3 linked regions of the Dongshaea marina genome follow. The protein of the gene in region 2 interacts with the protein of the main gene of each other region in a pairwise test. Links are inferred from orthologs where the notes say so. Each region holds a gene or a part of one and is shown on either strand. Other genes may lie near its edges. The genes, in order: ftsZ, DB847_RS15800 and srmB.

Region 1 (6,357 bases), 2.9 Mb from region 2 along the record:
GAAGATGGCAGTATCCAGGGAGCATTAGAGTTTTTGGATATCCCTTATACGGGCTCCAGGGTTCTGGGATCGGCGCTGGCGATGGACAAGGTTCGCACCAAGCAGATCTGGCAGGCCCTGGGGCTACCAACGGCGCCCTATGCCGTGGTCCATAGAGCCGATTATCTGGCTGCGGATGCAGCTCAGCTATTCGAAAGCCTGAACTTGTGTGCCTTTGTGAAACCCTCCCGGGAGGGATCCAGCATCGGAATCGTGAAAGCTGAGAGTGCAGAGCAGCTACATCAGGCAATTGAGACCGCCTTTGAGCATGATGATGAGGTGCTCGTTGAGAGCTTCATCGATGGGCCAGAGTATACGGTATCGATAGTCGGTGACCAGGTGTTACCGGCCATTGAGCTCAGGACGGCGCGTAGTTTTTACGATTATGCGGCCAAGTACCAAAGTGGTGATACCCAGTATATCTGCCCCTGTGAGCTGACGGATGATGATCGTGAAGAGTTGAATCGATTGAGCCTGCGGGCTTTTGAGTCCCTGGGCTGCGAAGGTTGGGGACGGGTGGACATCATGCGTGATGCAAATGGGGCTTTTCAGCTATTAGAGGTCAATACGGTTCCCGGAATGACTGAGACCAGTTTGGTGCCAAAAGCGGCACGGGTCGCGGGTTATTCGTTTGAGGAGCTGTTGCTGAAAATCCTGGAGGAGGCGCACTGAGATGGGGCGTGCTGCCATCATACGGAAGCAATTTCAGATCCCGGGGCGAATGCGCTTTTGGAGCGGGCTGCTTTTTTTTGTGGTGGTGCTGATTCTGGTATTGTGGGGTGGGCGGCAGGTTAAGGACTGGTTGTACGACGGTAGTCGCCTTCCTTTGAATAAGTTTGTGGTGCAGGGAGCCCAGCGTCCGATTGTACGTGCTGAGATCGAAGCGGTGTTACAAGGCCTTCCTAAAACCACCAGTTTTTTTGAGCTGAATGTAGATAAGCTGCAACAGCAGCTGGCGGCTCAACCCTGGGTTTACCAGGTGGCGGTTCGTAAGCAGTGGCCTGAACGGCTGGGAGTCTATGTGACTGAGCAGCAGGTAATGGCACACTGGGGGGAGCAGCAGTTGATCAATCGCTATGGCGAGATCTTCAGTGCTCCAACCCAGGGAGTCAAGCTGCCGGATCTGTGGCTCAGTGGTCGGGCAGATGAAGCGGATAAGGTTGTAGCCATGTACCACCAGTTGCAGCCCTTGTTTCAATCAGGCCCCTTTCGTCTTACCCACCTGACGATGACCGGACGGGGAGCCTGGATTGTCGAATTGGATAATGGCTGGAAGCTTTATGTCGGCCAGCAGCGGGTCATGGAGCGGTTACAACGTTTTTTGAGTGTGTATCCACAGATCCAGCCTCAACAACAGATCGCTTATCTGGATCTGCGATATGACACCGGAATCGCAGTGGGATGGAAAAATAACAAGAAAGTGAGTTAACACTGAATGACAAAGGCACTGGAGAGAAATTTAATCGTTGGTCTGGATATCGGTACTTCCAAAGTATCGGCTCTGGTCGGTGAACTGCTTCCGGATGGAGAGCTCTCCATTGTCGGGTTGGGGAGTCATAGCAGCAGGGGAATGGATAAGGGAGGCGTGAACGATCTTGAGTCTGTGGTCAAGTCGATTCAGCGTGCGATCAATGAAGCTGAGATGATGGCAGAGTGCCAGATCACCTCGGTTTACCTTGGGATCTCCGGGCGGCACCTGGATTGTCTGAATGAGTCGGGTATGGTGCCGATCACAGATGAGGAGGTCTCCCAGGATGATGTGGATAATGTGATCCATACGGCTCAGTCGGTCAAGCTCAAGGATCAACACAGGATCCTGCATGTGATCCCCCAGGACTTTGCCATTGATTACCAGGAGGGGATCAAGAATCCCATCGGCCTGTCCGGGGTAAGAATGAAGGCTCAGGTTCACCTGGTGACCTGCCATAACGATATGGCGAAGAATATTGTCAAAGCGGTTGAGAAGTGTGGTTTGAGAGTGGATCAGCTGATCGCTTCCGGGCTGGCTTCCAGCTATGCGGTTCTGACCGAGGATGAGAAGGAGCTTGGGGTTTGTGTGGTTGACATCGGCGGTGGCACCATGGATATGGCGCTGTTTACCGGTGGGGCCTTGCGCCATACCCAGGTGATCCCTTATGCGGGGAGTGCGGTGACCAGTGATATCGCCTACGCCTTTGGGACACCACCGGCAGATGCCGAAGCGATTAAAGTTCGTTATGGATGCGCACTTGGAAGTTTGGTCAGTAAAGAGGACAATATTGAGGTTCCGAGTGTCGGAGGGCGACCCGCCCGCAGTCTGCAGCGACAGACTCTGGCCGAAGTGATTGAGCCAAGATATAGTGAACTTTTCGGCATGGTAAATGACGAACTACAGAAGTTGCGTCGTGAACTGAAAGATAAAGGGGTCAAGCACCAGTTTGCCGCTGGCATAGTGCTGACCGGTGGCGCATCACGCATAGAAGGCGTGGTGGAGTGTGCCGAGCGAATTTTTGGATGTCAGGTCAGAGTGGGAGAACCGGTCAACATCAAAGGTTTGGTTGACTATGTAGGCTCCCCTGTATATTCGACTCCCGTAGGATTATTGCAGTATGGCAAGTTGCATCAGCCAAATAACTTGGAAACCGTGATGCGCAGCCATAGTGTGGGTGGCCTGATGAAGAAGGTTACCAACTGGTTTAAAGGGGAATTTTAGTGTTGTTGATGGGTGCAAAAAGCGAAGTGGAGAGACAAGATGTTTGAATTCATGGACAGTTCTAGTGACGAAGCAGTCATTAAGGTTATTGGTGTCGGGGGTGGTGGAGGAAACGCCGTCGAGCATATGGTGCGTGAATCGATCGAGGGTGTCGACTTCATCTCGATCAATACGGACGCGCAGGCACTCAATAGTGCGACGGTTAATACCACACTGCAGATCGGTGGGACCATCACCAAGGGGCTGGGAGCAGGTGCCAATCCCGAGGTGGGTCGCGATGCTGCGATCGAAGATCGTGAGGCGATTGCCGAGCTGCTCAATGGGGCCGATATGGTGTTTATCGCGGCCGGTATGGGTGGCGGAACCGGAACCGGTGCGGCTCCCGTGGTGGCTGAAGTTGCCAAGGAGCTGGGGATCCTGACGGTTGCTGTGGTGACTAAGCCCTTCTCCTTTGAGGGTAAGAAGCGAATGAGCTTTGCCCTGCAGGGAATTGAGGAGCTGGCTAAATCGGTCGACTCGCTGATCACCATCCCGAACGATAAGCTCCTCAAGGTATTGGGGCGTGGTATCAGCCTGCTGGATGCCTTTAAGGCGGCCAATAACGTATTGCTGGGAGCGGTGCAGGGCATTGCCGAGCTGATCACTCGTCCGGGTCTGATTAACGTTGACTTTGCGGACGTTCGTACCGTGATGCGCGAGATGGGTACAGCCATGATGGGCACCGGTATCGCCAGCGGTGAAGACAGAGCGGAAGAGGCTGCCGAGAAGGCGATCTCCAGCCCGCTGCTGGAAGATGTGGATCTAGCGGGAGCCCGTGGCATCCTGGTGAATATCACTGCGGGTATGGATCTCAACATTGAAGAGTTTGAGACCGTCGGTAATGCGGTGAAAGCGTTTGCCTCCGAGAATGCAACCGTGGTGGTCGGTACCGTCATCGAACCGGATATGGAGAATGAGCTGCGGGTGACCGTGGTGGCAACCGGGATCGGCGCCGATCGTAAGCCGGACATCACATTGGTGAAGTCTGCAACTACGGCTCCTCAGAGCGCATCGGTTCCATCCATGTCTGGTAGTGCACGCCCGGCGACCGAGAACGATCAGCCTCTGACACCTAAGAGTGCTCAGGTTGCGGTCAATGCCGATAGTAACCCGGTCGCGAAAAGCGAGCCTGATTACCTGGATATTCCGGCATTTTTGCGTAAGCAGGCTGATTGATCGAACTGTGTTTGGTTTTGATGCTGGTTATAGAATGTGCTACACTCTTCGGCCGTTTGTTCGAGTCGGGCTGAAGTAGTGCTGAGCGGGTACGTCTTATGATGAAACAAAGAACCCTAAAGAAAAGTGTGCAGGCCACCGGAGTTGGGCTGCATTCAGGGCAGAAAGTCACCATGACCTTCTACCCTGCTCCAGTTAACACCGGGGTCGTGTATCGACGTGTTGATCTGGATCCAGTGGTGGAAATCAAGGCCGATGCCAGCCTGGTGCGTGATACCATGCTTTGCACTGCTCTGGTCAATGAGCAGGGCGTACGGGTTTCTACGATAGAGCATCTCTCTGCAGCCCTTGCTGGCTTAGGGATTGATAACCTTGTCGTAGAGGTCGACTCTCCAGAGCTGCCGGTAATGGACGGAAGTTCCCATCCGTTTATCTACCTGCTGCAATCTGCGGGGATCGAAGAGCAGTCCGTTGCCAAGAAGTTTATCCGGGTACTCAAGCCGATTCGGGTTGAGTTAGAGGATAAGTGGGCCGAGCTGCTTCCCTACAACGATGGTTTCAAGATGGACCTGCTGGTGGATTTTGATCATCCGGTATTCAAGAAGCAAAACCAGCATCTGAAGCTCGATTTTTCCAGCAATGCCTTTATTCGCGATATCAGCCGCGCCCGAACCTTCTGCTTCCTGCGGGATGTTGAGTATATGCACTCACGCAACCTGGCACTGGGTGGAGGCCTGGAAAATGCGGTGGTGATGGATGATTATCGTGTGTTGAATGAAGATGGCTTACGCTATGACGATGAGTTTGTGAAGCACAAGATGCTGGATGCGATCGGCGATCTCTACATGTGTAATCACAATCTCATCGGTGAGTTCAAGGCTTACAAGACCGGGCATGCCCTCAACAACCTGTTGCTCAAGACTCTGTTGGCAACAGAAGATGCCTGGGAGCTGGTTAGCTTTGAAGATGAAAAACAGCAGGTGCCGATCACCTTCTGTGATACCTCACTGGTGGTTGCAAGCTGATCTTCCACATCAGACATGAGAAAAGGCGCCGGCGCTCTCCACCCGGCGCCTTTTTTATTTCCCCCCAGTTCTGATCTCCCCTTGCTTTTTGAGGAGACAGCCCCCATAAATTGCTTGGCTCTGTTGAGGTTTCCAATTTTAAAGTGGATCTGAGGCGTCAGCAGAGCCTGGATGATGAGTTGTTTTTGCACTCTTTTCCAACAAGGATTTTGCCCTGGTCTTATCTTGATTTAAAATGGCGTGCCGGTCTGTCCTGTATCGCTTCGACGAACCGGGGGGTCTCCTAAAGTGCAAGGATGAGAGATTAAACCAGTGAACCTAAAAGTGGCCAATAATGATAAGTAACTTCCTCACCAAGATTGTTGGCAGCCGTAATGAGCGAATTCTCAAGAATCTGCGCAAGGCTGTAAAACGGATCAACGCTATGGAGCCTGAATATGAGGCTCTGACCGATGAGCAGCTGAGTGCCAAAACTGAGGAGTTTCGTCAGCGACTCAAAGAGGGGGCTACTCTTGAAAGCCTGCTTCCTGAGGCTTTTGCAACGGTTCGAGAGGCATCTAAGCGTATCTTTGAGATGCGTCCCTTCGATGTACAGTTGGTTGGGGGCATGGTCCTGAACCAAAACCAGATCGCCGAGATGAAAACCGGTGAAGGTAAGACCCTGACCGCGACCCTGCCTGCTTATCTGAACGCCCTGACCGGACGTGGCGTTCATATAGTTACCGTGAATGACTACCTGGCCAAGCGTGATGCCGATGGCAACCGGCCACTGTTTGAATTTTTGGGGATGACGGTTGGCTGTAACCTGCCCGGAATGGATCCGGATCAGAAGCGTGATGCTTACGCTGCCGATATCACCTATGGAACCAACAATGAATTCGGCTTCGATTATCTGCGCGATAATATGGCCTACTCCGCCGATCAGCGGGTTCAGCGTGAACTCTACTATGCCCTGGTGGATGAGGTTGACTCGGTTCTGATCGATGAGGCGAGAACACCACTGATCATCTCCGGCCCCACCGATGATAACTCAGAGCTCTATATCAGCATCGATAAGCTTATCCCTAAGCTGACCAAGCAGGATAAAGAGGATTCTGAAGAGTATAAGGGCGATGGCCACTATACGGTGGATGAGAAAAATAAGCAGGCCTTCCTGACTGAAAATGGCCAGCTGTTTGTGGAGGAGCTGCTCAAGGAACGCAAGCTACTCGGTGATGATGAATCCCTGTTTTCGGCCACTAACATCGCCCTGCTGCACCACATCAATGCGGCGCTGCGCGCCCACACCTTGTTTGAACTCAACGTCGATTACATAGTTCAGGATGGCGAGATCGTGATCGTCGATGAGCATACCGGTCGTACCATGCCGGGACGTCGCTGGTCCGA
Region 2 (6,314 bases):
CATTTTCATACAGTGCACTGCCACCGTTTGCTCCCGCCAGACCTATGTCAGAAGCCAAGGCCTCTCCGGGACCATTGACCACACAGCCGACGATACTGACATCCATGGGAGTGATAATATCCTCCAAACGCTCCTCAAGGGCGTTGACCGTGTTGATCACATCAAACTCCTGACGCGAACAACTTGGGCAGGCGATAAAGTTAATGCCGCGGCTACGAATGCCTAATGACTTGAGGATATCAAAACCAACCTTGATCTCCTCCACCGGGTCCGCGGCCAGGGAGACACGCAGGGTATCACCGATCCCTTCAGCAAGCAGCATTCCCAAACCCACCGCTGATTTCACCGCGCCGGAGCGAAAGCCTCCCGCCTCAGTGATCCCCAGGTGCAGGGGTTGCTCAATCTGGGTTGCCAGTTGACGATAGGCTCCGACCGCCATAAACACATCCGATGCCTTGACGCTGATCTTGAAGTTATCAAAATTAAGCCGGTCTAAAATCTCAACATGGCGCATCGCAGACTCAACGAGGGCCTCGGGAGTTGGCTCGTGATATTTCTGCATCAACTCTTTTTCCAAGGAGCCGCCATTGACCCCGATCCGGATCGGAATATTCTTATCCCGCGCACAATCAACCACGGCACGCACCCGATCTTCTTTGCCAATATTTCCCGGGTTGATCCGCAGGCAATCCACGCCATATTCGGCAACCTTGAGGGCGATCCGGTAGTCAAAGTGGATATCCGCCACCAGAGGGACCTTGACCTGTTGCTTGATCTGACGAAACGCCTCGGCCGCTTCCATAGTGGGTACCGAAACCCGGACAATATCCGCCCCGACCTTCTCCAAAGAGCGGATTTGCGCCACAGTCGCTTCCACATCCACGGTACGGGTATTGGTCATGCTCTGTACCGAAATCGGTGCATCGCCTCCAACAGGAACATCTCCGACCCAGATCTTCTTAGACTGACGGCGCTTAATCGGTGATTGATGATGGGCCATATTACTGCTGCTCCGGAACAATTAGTTTTGCAATACTGTTTTTAAATGCATCGAGACTCACGTGTTTACCCTGATAACTCACGTCTACCAGCTGAGGTGCCCCAAGGATCAGGTGGAATGGCGGCTGTCCTTCCAGCTCCAGGGTATCCCCCTGTTTTTTGATCCCGACCACCAGCTGTTTGCCTGTGCCATCGGTGACCTTCACCCAACAGTCGCCACGAAAGCTTAACACTAATCCTTGCTGCTGGTTTTGTGTCTCTGCGGCAGCTGACTCGGTTGCCGCAGTTGAGGTCTCTGTGGGAGATACATGGGTCGAAGAGGATTCATCTGCCACTGATGGTGTTGAATGAGTGTCCACACTGGCCGGGCTCTGCTCCTGGGATCCCGCAGGGGATACGGCCGGCTCTGAGGCTGGCTGCGCCGGAGTTGTTGCGCTCTGGGTAGCTGTTGCTGGCTGTGGAACAGGCTCCACACTACTTTTTGTCATCGACTCCTGCCACCACCAGGCGATCAGCAAAATGATCAGCACCAGGATGATCAATCGGGTCACCCACTTGAGCCGTGAGTCACTCGCCTCTTTGTGGGTGCGTTTAGAGAAGCTGTGCATCCCGGTTTGAGCCTTCCCGGTTCCCAGCTGCTCATAGGAAGCCAGAACCTGTGCCTCCTCAATTCCAAGCAGCTTACAGTAGGATCTCAGATAGCCACGGATAAAGGTCTCGGCCATATGCGCAGGAAAATGATCCTGCTCAATATCCTGGACCAAAGTGAGCCGCAGGTTCAACCGTGAGGCAACCTGTTCCTGGCTCATCATCTGTTGCTCGCGTGCCTCGCGCAGCAAGCGTCCGGGACTGATCGCGAGTTGCTCGCCAATGTCGGCCTCGGTTTCTTGGATCTGTTCAGGATGTTCGCTCTTAATACTCATTCGCAATGTACTTTTTAGCTTGAATCGATTGAGGATATTTACGCATCAGCTCGGCACCATACTTATGGACTCCCGCCGGATGGTCATCCGCCTCTTCCAGCTTCACCCACAGCCATAAGCTATCGGCAGTGGCTAAGTTGTCTTTACCATAGCGTGCCAGGTAGCCCCGGGCCGAAGCCAGATCCTTTTGCTGCAATGAGATATCGGCCAGTCCCAACAAAATCGTGGGGTTTGATGGCTCATATCCAAGTGCACGTCTGTAATAATCTTTCGCTTGTGGGGTATCTCCCGCACTCTGAGCACAAACGGCAGCATTTTCGTAGGTGCTGGCAACCTTGATGTAGCCAGGCACCGCCACCGCTCGCAAAAACATCTTCTGCGCTTTAGCATAGTGTTTCTCGGAGCAAAGGAAGGTCCCGTAGTTGTTAAGGATATCAGGATTGTTGGGCGCCATGCCAAGGGCTTTTTGATAAGAGGCGTCAGCCTGTGACATCTCTCCGACGCTTTGGTGGAAATAAGCGATGGCGGCATAGATCATCGGATTACGAGGATCATAGCTCAGAGCCTTCTCAAGATTGTATTTCGCCTGAACTGCATCTCCCTGCTGCAGATACTGCAGCCCGAGATCCAGGCGATTCTTGGCCGCATTCTTCGGCTCAAAGGTCTGAACCGTATGAGTCTGCTTATTATCGACATAGGTCGTCTCCTGAACACAGCCCGCCAGCAGAAGCGCTACCATCCCTATGCTCAGGAGTTGTAATCCTCTTTCCATTCCCTAGCCATCAGATTAAATTAGGATTCACAGATTTTGACGGAAATCGCTTCGTTCTGCATCCGTTTTTTGATGACTCGCTTGGTTCTGTCGATTACGTCACCAACCAGCTGTCCACAGGCGGCATCAATATCATCGCCACGGGTCTTGCGCACTATGACGGTGTAGCCATACTCCATCAATACCTTGCTGAAGCGGTCGACCCGGCTGTTACTGGGCTTACCAAAAGGGCTGCCCGGGTAGGGATTAAAGGGAATGAGGTTAATCTTACAGGGGGTGTTCTTCAACAGACGCGCCAACTCGCGGGCATCATCCATATCATCATTGATGTGATCGAGCAATACATATTCGATAGTGACCTTGCCCTGGTTGGCATTGGACTTCTGAACATAGCGGTGAATGCCATCCAGCAGCTCCCGAATGTTGTACTTATCGTTGATCGGCATGATCTCGCTGCGAAGCTTATCATTGGGAGCATGCAGCGAAACCGCCAGCGCAACATCAATCTGATCGCCCAGCTTATCCAGGGCGGGTACCACTCCGGATGTAGACAGAGTTACCCGACGTTTGGAGAGCCCAAAGCCATAATCATCCAGCATCAGCCCCATTGCCGGCACCACATTATTAAGGTTCAGCAACGGCTCTCCCATCCCCATCATCACCACATTGGTGATGGGGCGCTGGCCGGTCTCGCCCTTAAAGCCAATCGACTTGGACGCCCGCCATACCTGACCGATGATCTCAGAAACCCGTAGGTTACGGTTAAAACCCTGCTGAGCCGTAGAGCAGAAATGACACTCAAGGGCACAGCCGACCTGAGAGGAGACACACAGGGTCGCGCGGTCTTCATCCGGGATATAAACAGTCTCAACTTCCTGATCGCCAACCTGCAGGGCCCACTTGATGGTGCCGTCACTGGAGCGCTGCTCACGGGCGATCTCAGGCGCACGGATCTCGCAGCGCTGCTGCAACTTGGCACGCAGCACCTTATTGATGTTGGTCATTTCGTCGAAGTTGTCACAACCAAAATGGTAGATCCACTTCATTAACTGATCGGCACGAAAGGGTTTCTCACCCAGATCAGCCATCAGCTGACGCATCCCATTCCGATCAAGATCTAGCAGATTGATTTTAGTTTCACTCATTGTTGCCCCAACTTTTGACAGCCATACATCGCTAAACAGCGCCGAATTGTACAAATTTTGACTAGTGCTTTCCAGCAAAGGCAGTGATTTTGCTAAAGATAGGTGGGTAAATGCAATCCTTTCTCGTCATTTGACACCAAAAAATCCCGATTGGCGAAGAATTCAGTCCGGGATCGAGAGTAGATGAGCTCATAGCGTATTGCATTTGAGTCTTCCTTTTGTCACAGTAGCGCGAAATTGGCTCCTTCTGAGCCCTAAGTTACTCAGGCCCCTGTGAGAGCTCCTCTTCATGGCAAATTTTCATACCCATGCCAGCGTTGCTATCGGTTGCAGCGCGATTGCTGCCGCCGCCCTGCATACCGCAGGGATTATCCATTCCCAGTTCACCATGCCACTCATCCTGTTTGGCTCGATTGGCGGCCTGCTGCCGGATGTGGATTCAGATCACTCGACCTCGATCCGGGTGATCTTCAACCTGCTCTCCATTATCGGGGCCACCGCCACCATGATGCTGGTCGGCCGGGACTATGGGATTGTGCCTGGGATCGGCGCCGGGGCCTGCTTCTTTGTCATCGCCCGCTATATCATCTTTTATCTCTTTACCAAGGCAACCCGGCATCGCGGGATCTTTCACTCTCTGCCGATGGGAGTGATCTGTGGTCTGGTGACCGCCAGCGTCTCCTGGCACCTGCTGCGTTACAGTGCGCCCAATGCCTGGCTGGCGGGACTCTTTGTCAGTGGAGGATTTCTGGTGCACCTGCTGCTTGATGAGATCTATAGTGTCGATCTCTCGGGTGGACGGCTTAAAAGCTCATTTCTGAGCGCCTGCAAACTGATGAGTCGTGATAGCTGGCTGTTGTATGTCGGCCTTTACCTGCTGATCGGGATATTGCTGATCCCGGCCCCTCCCCTGACCATCTTGCGTGAGCAGATCCTGACGGCCCAGCTTGCCCAAACCCTGTGGGCACATAGGTGGTAATCATTCATGAGCTATTTTGGTTGGCTACATTACCTATCGGCCCAGTCACATCTCCTAACCTGAAGAATATGTACCTTTGATATCCCCAATAAAGGTGGTATCTCAGCCATCATGGGAATAGCCTGTAAGCCCGAATCGCTCCCAGTTTGCTATCCTGCCCCTCGTTTCCCTGCTTTGAGTGACCCCTGTTGCAGAAGGCTGTCGATATTGAAACCAGCGCATCTAAAATATGAGCCGTCTCCCTGGAAAAACATAACCCCAAGGATCAGATTTGTCTCAGCTAATCCGAGTAGTAATCACAAAGACTTTGGCTATTATCTTATTCCCATCCGAGAGGGATGAAGATTTTCTTAAGGGATTTCATAAGCACTCAAATGAGCCTAAATGCCTATCCTCTAAATAAAGGACTCATAAGAGTTTGTGAGTAGTTAATAAATCGATGGATGAAAATCAATACCAACTCGATATTTAAATACATTAACCTAACAACTCACAACAATCATTAGGCATTTGAGGTGATTGATAAAGTACCACCCTGTTTATCACGAAACGCAATTTAGATAGTAGTCGCACATTACTTATATAAAAAACCGACACTCTAGCACAATCCAGCAATCAAAAAACAAAAAGCACGACCATTATTAAAATGGTCGTTAATTGTTAAATTAAAAGCAAGGACAAAAATATAACCATTTTCAGCCGATAATCTATATGAATTAATTTCTTGATCTAACTTTATCCTTAAGTATAATCCGCTCCACTTCAGAACCTCTGCTATAAATAACAAAAAATTGGACTTGCTTGTTGTTTACACCTATCGGAAAGACTGTTTTTTATTGATTTTCGGTAAGGCTTGTTGTCTGTTGTTGATGTCTGGATCTATTCTTCACTAACGCACTGAAAATCCAAGTCAGTTATGAGTAATTTCTCCAATAGAACTTTATAGTTTGGTTAGGCTAAATAACTCCTCCAAATAGCAGATCACTTGGAGCTGTTGCTGAGGTTTTCTCAGGCAGACTCTTTGTGTCAGGGATGATGCGGTTGAACTTCCATGGGTAAGTTGCTCTCAAAGCAGCGCACGCAAAGCAGGGATTCTCGTGGATAAGAAATGGATTCACTGTGGGTCTGCTGGTGCATTTCGATAGATGTAGCAGTATTAGGCTCAGCTATTTAGCTGAGAGCAATCTCCTTGAAGGCGTATAGCCAGAGAGGGAGGACAGTAAAGTCAGGACATTATTATATGTTGAAATCACTCTGAGTTATGAATGACTTTAATATATTAATTTTTATTATATTTAATATCCCATGCTCCATATGGAGACATGATTTAAATGAGCTATTTAATTCTCTGTTTATCCATGCTCTGCCTATTCGGGAGCTTTAATCTTAGCTTATTCGCCAACTGAATAGTTTTTCATTACCCGATTGAGACTATTTGTATCGAATTGATTTTTATCAGGCAACATCCATATGAATCATCTAGTGAAATTAAACAA
Region 3 (6,328 bases), 2.8 Mb from region 2 along the record:
GTAGTAGGCCTCCACCACTTCGCTTAGCTTTTCGAGCTGTGCCAGCGCCGAGGGGTAGTCCCCGGCACTTTTGAGGTTGATCCCGATAAAGCAGCACACATCATAGCCCAGACGCTTGGGGTTGATCTGGACCCGGGTTCCCTCGATAAAACCCGCCTGTTTCATCTTTTCGACCCGGACATGGATGGTTCCCGGGCTTACCTCAAAGCGCTTGGCAAGCTCTGCATAGGGGGTACGGGCATTGTCCATCAGGGCGGTGAGGATCTGTTTATCCAGATTATCGATTCGATAATTATCCGTCATTTTTTTGCTCTACTATTAACGATTAATTATTTACTACCATTATTGATTGATGATTTAAAGGTGTGCTTGCTATTTTTATTGATGGATATTGAATTGAATGTGTTCTTTGTTGAAGAATCGCCAAACAATCAGTTTAAAGATGGCAGGTTCATTCATGAAAAAGCAGTATATCCGCACCCAGCAACAGATAAGTTTTGTAAAAGATTATTTCTCAGCGCAGTTGGCAAACCAGCTTGGTTTAACCCGGGTCGAAGCGCCACTTTTGAGCCAGGTTGGGGATGGGGTGCAGGATAATCTCAGTGGCTGGGAGCAGCCGGTTCAGGTCTGTCTTCGAACCATGCCTGAGCAGAGTTATGAGGTGGTACAGTCTCTGGCAAAGTGGAAGCGTTTGATGTTGGGCCGCTATGGCTTTGAGTGTGGCGAGGGGATCTATGCTCACATGAAAGCACTCAGGCCTGACGAAGAGGCACTGAGTCCGATCCACTCTGTCTATGTCGATCAGTGGGATTGGGAGCAGGTGATCAGCCGGGAATTCCGGGATACAGAGTACCTCAAGGCCTGTGTGCAAAAGATCTGGCAGGCGATCAAGAGCACAGAACGGGCTGTTTGTGGCGAGTATGGGCTGGACAGCCAGCTTGCCGAGAGCATTCATTTTATTCACAGCGAGGAGCTGCTTGAAAGTTACCCGACCCTCAGCCCTAAAGAGCGGGAGCGGGCGATCACTCGTGAATTGGGAGCCGTATTCCTGATAGGGATCGGAGACCGGCTGAAAGATGGCCAGCCCCATGATGTTCGGGCACCGGATTATGATGACTGGAGTAGCCTGTGCTCAGAGGGCAAGCGAGGGCTCAACGGTGATATCTTGGTGTGGAGCCCTCAGCTTGATGATGTGATTGAGCTCTCATCGATGGGGATCCGGGTCGATCCCGAGTCTCTGAAGCGCCAGCTAGAGATAAGTGGTGAGCTACAGCGTCAGGAGCAGCCCTGGCACCAAAAGTTGATGGCCAGCAAGATGCCGCTGACGATCGGCGGTGGAATCGGTCAGTCTCGTCTTACCATGCTACTGCTGCAGAAACAGCATATTGGTGAGGTTCAGGTAGGGGTGTGGCCCGAGCAGTTGCGAGCAATGGTCAGTGGATTACTTTAGTGCCGCTAAGCGTCATGGTCTTTACCGCTTATGCTGATGTTCCTGATTTGCGGCACAGCAGCAAACCCCGTCGGGGGTGCCGATGTATATGGATATGCGAATGCAACGATAACCAGAGATGGTGTTATACCAAGCCAGATGATTAAGTGATCAGTGTGTTGTTCACTCCAACTTGGATAAGCTGTGAGCCATTTAGCCCGTTGGCAGCATGGGCGAAGTTGCTAAGTAACGAAGCGAGAGCGATGGACCGCGAACAGGAAGGGGTTACCAGGAAGGTAGCCGCTGGCATCGAGCATACAGGATGTACTTGCTGCGTGGCGCAAATGGCTCATGGATTATCAGGGCAATCCGATCACTTTTCTTTCGTGATTAGTATAACTTCGCCCATAGCTCAAATACTTCATGGTAGAGGTGGGAGGTTAAGGTATTTGAGCTATGCGGTACTGGTTAATAAGGTGAGGGTAAGGAGGAGTTACTCTTTGCGACTCATGCTTCATAAGGCCCACCGCTAGCCAACAGCTATCGGTGGGGTTTTAGCTCTGTCAGCTGCTGGCTTTCTTTGAAGGTTTCTGAGACTTCTTACGCTGCTTTTTGGCTATTCCCTTGGCTCCTTTACCCTTCTTTGGCATCTTACTCTTCTTGGCCTTTTTCGGGGGGCGCGCCTCTCTATGTTTTGGCGGTAGCTCGGCGATGGTGCGGCGCTTCATCGGGTGCTGCATATAGCGCTCAATTTTACCCAGGATCTCTATGTCATGGGCCTCCACCAGGCTGATCGCGGATCCCTTGGCACCGGCGCGGGCGGTGCGGCCGATCCGGTGCAGGTAGACATCGGCACTCCAGGGGAGATCATAGTTGATCACATGGGTCACATCCGGGATATCCAGACCCCGGGCCGCAACATCGGTAGCCACCAGGATATTGCTGCGCTTTTCACGGAACTTGGTGAGGGATTCATTACGCTTTTTCTGATCCATCTCGCCCCGTAGGTAGGTGCACTCCAGGCCAGCCTGGGTCAGTTGCCCTACCAGCTGATGTAAGCGCTCACGGGTTTTGACAAAGACGATGCTGCGATGCTCAGGATCCAGGCGTAGCAGGTGGGTGAGCAGGGCAAACTTGTGTTCGGCATGATCGGCCAGATGGATCCACTGATGGATTTTTCCCCGCTCCCGCTTGGGTGGTTCAGCATTGAGCTCGGCCGGTTCAGTGAGCAGCTCTTCACAAAATCTCTGCAGCCCTTCTCCCTCCAGGGTAGCGGAGAACAGCATGCTTTGGCGGCGCCAGCGACATTCACCTGCGATGCGGTGAACCTCTTTACTAAAGCCCATATCCAGCATGCGGTCGGCTTCATCCAGGATCAGGATCTCGACGGCGCGGCTGTCGAAACTCTCCTCATCCATGTACTCCATCAATCGCCCCGGGGTTGCGATCAGCAGATCCAGGTTCTTCTCCAGCAGTGGACGCTGCTCAGCATGGTCGACACCACCTGTGATCACCCCGCAGTTGAGTTTGCAGAACTGGCTCAGGGCTTTTGCCTGCTCCTCGATCTGCATCGCCAGCTCGCGGGTTGGGGTCAGAACCAGAACTCGGGGAGGCCCGGGCTGACGACGCGGGAAGTCCAGCATGTGTTGCAATGCAGGCAGGAGGAAGGCCGCGGTTTTTCCGGTACCGGTCGGGGCAGATGCCATGATATCCCGGCCGTCCATCGCCTCGGGCAGAACCATCTTCTGGATGGTGGTGGGGCGTGCAAAGTTGAGCTGCTCCAGTGCCCTTAGCAAGTTCTCGTCGAGATCGAAGTTTTCAAATGACATCTATTTTCCTGTTCTGCAGTACAAAATTAGTTGATTGATGGCTCATTATAGAGAGATCTCGCTGCAAACTGTACAACTTAAAGGTTTTGCATAAAATGAAGGATTTTTGAGGTTGCCATGAAGCGAAGCGGCTTTAGCTTTAAGCGTTTTCATCTGGAACATGATCGCTGTGGTATGAAGATCGGGACCGATGGTATTTTGCTGGGAAGCTGGGCTCCCTTAGCCAGGGTGTCTCGGGCTCTGGATATAGGGACTGGCTGTGGGCTGATCGCTCTGATGCTGGCTCAGCGCAGTCCGGACTCCTGCCTGATAGAGGGAGTAGAGCTGGATGTGGATGCTGCAAGCCAGGCCGCAGAGAATGTTTGCCGCTCCCCCTGGGGCTCAAGGGTTCAGATCCATCATCAGTCGATTCAAAAGTTCAGCGCAGTCCCCTTTGACCTCATCGTCTCGAATCCGCCCTACTACCCCTATCAGCACAGGATGGATAATCATGCCCGTCGCCATGCCCGGCAAACGGTGACCCTGGGAGAAGATGAGTTGTGCCTGGCTGCACAGCGACTGCTTGCGCCCGAGGGAAAGCTTGCTCTCATCATTCCTGCGGAATGTGAAAAAAATTGGTTTGAAGCAGCAGAGGCGAATAATCTTCATATTATTGAGCGTTGTGAAGTAATTACTCGCGAGGGTAAATTACCCACCCGAATTTTATTATTATTAGCTCGTCAATCTCAGCCTTTGATAATAAAAAAAATATTGGTACACCAGGCCGATGGTCTCTATAGTGAGCAGTTCATCGCTTTAACCCGCGATTTTTACCTAAAGATGTAATTCGTGTGAATTCGGCTGGCTAATAAAAAAATTAATAGCAGCCTCAGACAGGCACAAGTAATTTGTGAGGATGTACTGTGAGCCAAAAACTAAAACTATTTGATATTTTCGGACTGGGATTTATGACCTTTGCGTTTTTCCTGGGGGCCGGAAATATTATTTTCCCACCTAAGGCTGGTTTTATGGCGGGTGGGCAGATGACTCCTGCCATGTTTGGTTTTTTGATCACGGGTGTTGGCCTGCCGCTACTGGGGATCCTTGCGGTTGCCTTTGCCGGTGGTGGCTTACCGGTGATGACCCGGCTGCTTCCGGCCCGGATCGCTCTGATGTTTGGGGTTGCCCTGAACCTGATTATCGGTCCGCTGTTTGGTACACCCCGCACCGGGTTGGTTGCCTATGAGATCGGGGTTCGACCTTTTCTGAGTCACCCGGGTGCCTTGGCCCTGCTTATTTTTACCGTCGGCTTTTTTGGGATCTCCATGCTGCTGGCCCTGACTCAGGGTAAGCTGCTGGATGCGGTCGGTAAGGTGTTGACTCCGGTGCTGATCCTGCTGCTGCTGGTGTTGGCCTGTGCGGTGATTATTGCGCCTCAGGGGACGACACCACCGGCTACGGGGGATTATATCAGTCATCCATTTTTTACCGGGTTCCTGCAGGGGTATAACACCATGGATACCCTGGCCTCACTGATGTTTGGCATGTTGATTATCGATGTACTCAAGCAGCGCGGGATCAAGGATGGACTCAAGCTGTTTAAGTACCTCGCCTGTGCCGGAATCATCTCGGCCTGTGGTTTGATCTTTGTCTATGTCTCTTTGTTTTATCTCGGGGCGACCAGTGGCGGATTGCTGGCCCATGCCAATAATGGTGCGGATATTATCTCTGCCTATGTCGTTTCCCTGTTTGGTCAACCGGGATTGATGATCCTGGCTGGGATTATCATGCTGGCCTGTTTGACCACCTCGGTGGGTCTTATTTCGGCGATCTCTGACTTTTTGCATCAACAGCTTAAACTCTTTAGCTATCGCAAGTGGGTTTTGCTATTGGGGGTAAGCTGCATGGTGGTGGCTAATGTTGGCCTGACCCAGCTGATCAAGCTCTCTTTCCCTGTGTTGGTGTTCTGCTACCCGGTGGCGATAGCTCTGGTGTTTTTGACCTTTGTACGACCTAAGCTGGTGCGTCCGGCCATGACCTATAAGATTGTCCTGTCCGTAACCGCACTGTTTAGCCTGTGCGATGGGCTCAGAACCATTCATGGTGAGTTTGCGCTCGCCCCCCAGTGGTTGGCACTTAAATTTTTTGATGCGCTACCATTGGCCGGGCAGGGGCTTGCCTGGGTGCTACCAGCAGCCATCTCTTTACTGGCGTGCACGCTGTTGATCCGAACTCCTGCTCCGGTTGGTGCTTGCTCAGCCACTTAAGTGACTGCCTGGCTCCCTGGCATTTTGCCGGGGCTAGTATGAAATGGGTCATGATTCATTATTTCTGATGATGATTCGATTACCTCAATTAGGAGAGGCCAGAAGCGTATTGACTTGTGGCCTCTCCTTCCCTAAGTTCGTCTGTCCAGATCTTGAGTCATCTCAGTGATAGCTCTCAGATGAATCTCAAATAAACCGTTTAATAGAAAATAAATACGCCCGAGGGTGATAGGGGATATTCGTGAGTCAGAAACTGAAACTACAGGATATTTTAGGCCTGGGGTTTATGACCTTTGCTTTTTTCCTGGGAGCGGGGAATATTATTTTCCCACCTAAGGCCGGATATATGGCCGGGGAGCATATGTCTCTGGCGATGCTGGGCTTTTTGATAACTGGCGTTGGCCTGCCTCTGCTTGGGATAGTGGCCGTCGCTTTTGCCCGGGGCGGCTTACCTGTGATGACACGGCTGCTTCCTTCCGGGGTTGCGCTGCTGTTTGGGGTGGTGATTAATGTCACCCTGGGGGCGGCTCTGGTGTGTCCGCGAGCCGGACTTGTAGCTTACGAGATGGGGATTCACCCCTTCTTTCCCGGTGCCGGACATGGCAGTTTGCTGCTGTTTTCTGTACTGTTTTTTGGTCTTTCAACGGTGCTGGCTCTGACCCAGGGGCGATTGCTGGATGCGATTGGCAAGGTGTTGACTCCTTTGCTTATTATCCTGTTGCTGGTGCTGGCATTTGCCGTATTTATTGCCCCCCAGGGAGGAACCCCGGCAGCGGTGGGTGATTATGTTGCTTATCCCTTTAGCACCGGCTTTTTGCAGGGCT

The links.
Region 1: the proteins of DB847_RS15800 (region 2) and ftsZ interact in binary tests that used the Escherichia coli proteins (3 or more experiments, as listed by UniProt). The link is inferred for Dongshaea marina from one-to-one orthologs.
Region 3: the proteins of DB847_RS15800 (region 2) and srmB interact in binary tests that used the Escherichia coli proteins (3 or more experiments, as listed by UniProt). The link is inferred for Dongshaea marina from one-to-one orthologs.

Annotation. Positions count from the first base shown.
Region 1 is NZ_CP028897.1:429,533-435,889, forward strand. What follows is about bases 1,891-4,858. They hold ftsZ (cell division protein FtsZ), read left to right. Parts: upstream 1,891-2,770; coding sequence 2,771-3,946; downstream 3,947-4,858. Other genes in these bases: ftsA (cell division protein FtsA), read left to right, coding at 1,891-2,731; lpxC (UDP-3-O-acyl-N-acetylglucosamine deacetylase), read left to right, coding at 4,045-4,858. Also shown: DB847_RS02245 (D-alanine--D-alanine ligase), read left to right, coding at 1-711; DB847_RS02250 (cell division protein FtsQ/DivIB), read left to right, coding at 713-1,468; more of ftsA, read left to right, coding at 1,475-1,890; more of lpxC, read left to right, coding at 4,859-4,971; preprotein translocase subunit SecA, read left to right, coding at 5,306-6,357. UniProt on the Escherichia coli protein: Essential cell division protein that forms a contractile ring structure (Z ring) at the future cell division site. The regulation of the ring assembly controls the timing and the location of cell division.
Region 2 is NZ_CP028897.1:3,367,073-3,373,386, forward strand. The notes cover bases 1,778-4,702. They hold DB847_RS15800 (bifunctional tRNA (adenosine(37)-C2)-methyltransferase TrmG/ribosomal RNA large subunit methyltransferase RlmN), read right to left. Parts: upstream 3,840-4,702; coding sequence 2,715-3,839; downstream 1,778-2,714. Other genes in these bases: DB847_RS15790 (RodZ domain-containing protein), read right to left, coding at 1,778-1,922; pilW (type IV pilus biogenesis/stability protein PilW), read right to left, coding at 1,912-2,694; DB847_RS15805 (metal-dependent hydrolase), read left to right, coding at 4,129-4,702. Outside these bases: ispG (flavodoxin-dependent (E)-4-hydroxy-3-methylbut-2-enyl-diphosphate synthase), read right to left, coding at 1-1,000; more of DB847_RS15790, read right to left, coding at 1,002-1,777; more of DB847_RS15805, read left to right, coding at 4,703-4,818; DB847_RS15810 (non-ribosomal peptide synthetase family protein), read left to right, coding at 6,289-6,314.
Region 3 is NZ_CP028897.1:551,774-558,101, forward strand. The notes cover bases 1,126-4,064. They hold srmB (ATP-dependent RNA helicase SrmB), read right to left. Parts: upstream 3,259-4,064; coding sequence 1,993-3,258; downstream 1,126-1,992. Other genes in these bases: asnA (aspartate--ammonia ligase), read left to right, coding at 1,126-1,450; DB847_RS02865 (tRNA1(Val) (adenine(37)-N6)-methyltransferase), read left to right, coding at 3,376-4,064. In the rest of the region: transcriptional regulator AsnC, read right to left, coding at 1-303; more of asnA, read left to right, coding at 458-1,125; more of DB847_RS02865, read left to right, coding at 4,065-4,083; brnQ (branched-chain amino acid transport system II carrier protein), read left to right, coding at 4,206-5,504; brnQ (branched-chain amino acid transport system II carrier protein), read left to right, coding at 5,791-6,328. UniProt on the Escherichia coli protein: DEAD-box RNA helicase involved in the assembly of the 50S ribosomal subunit at low temperature. Exhibits RNA-stimulated ATP hydrolysis and RNA unwinding activity. Acts before DeaD.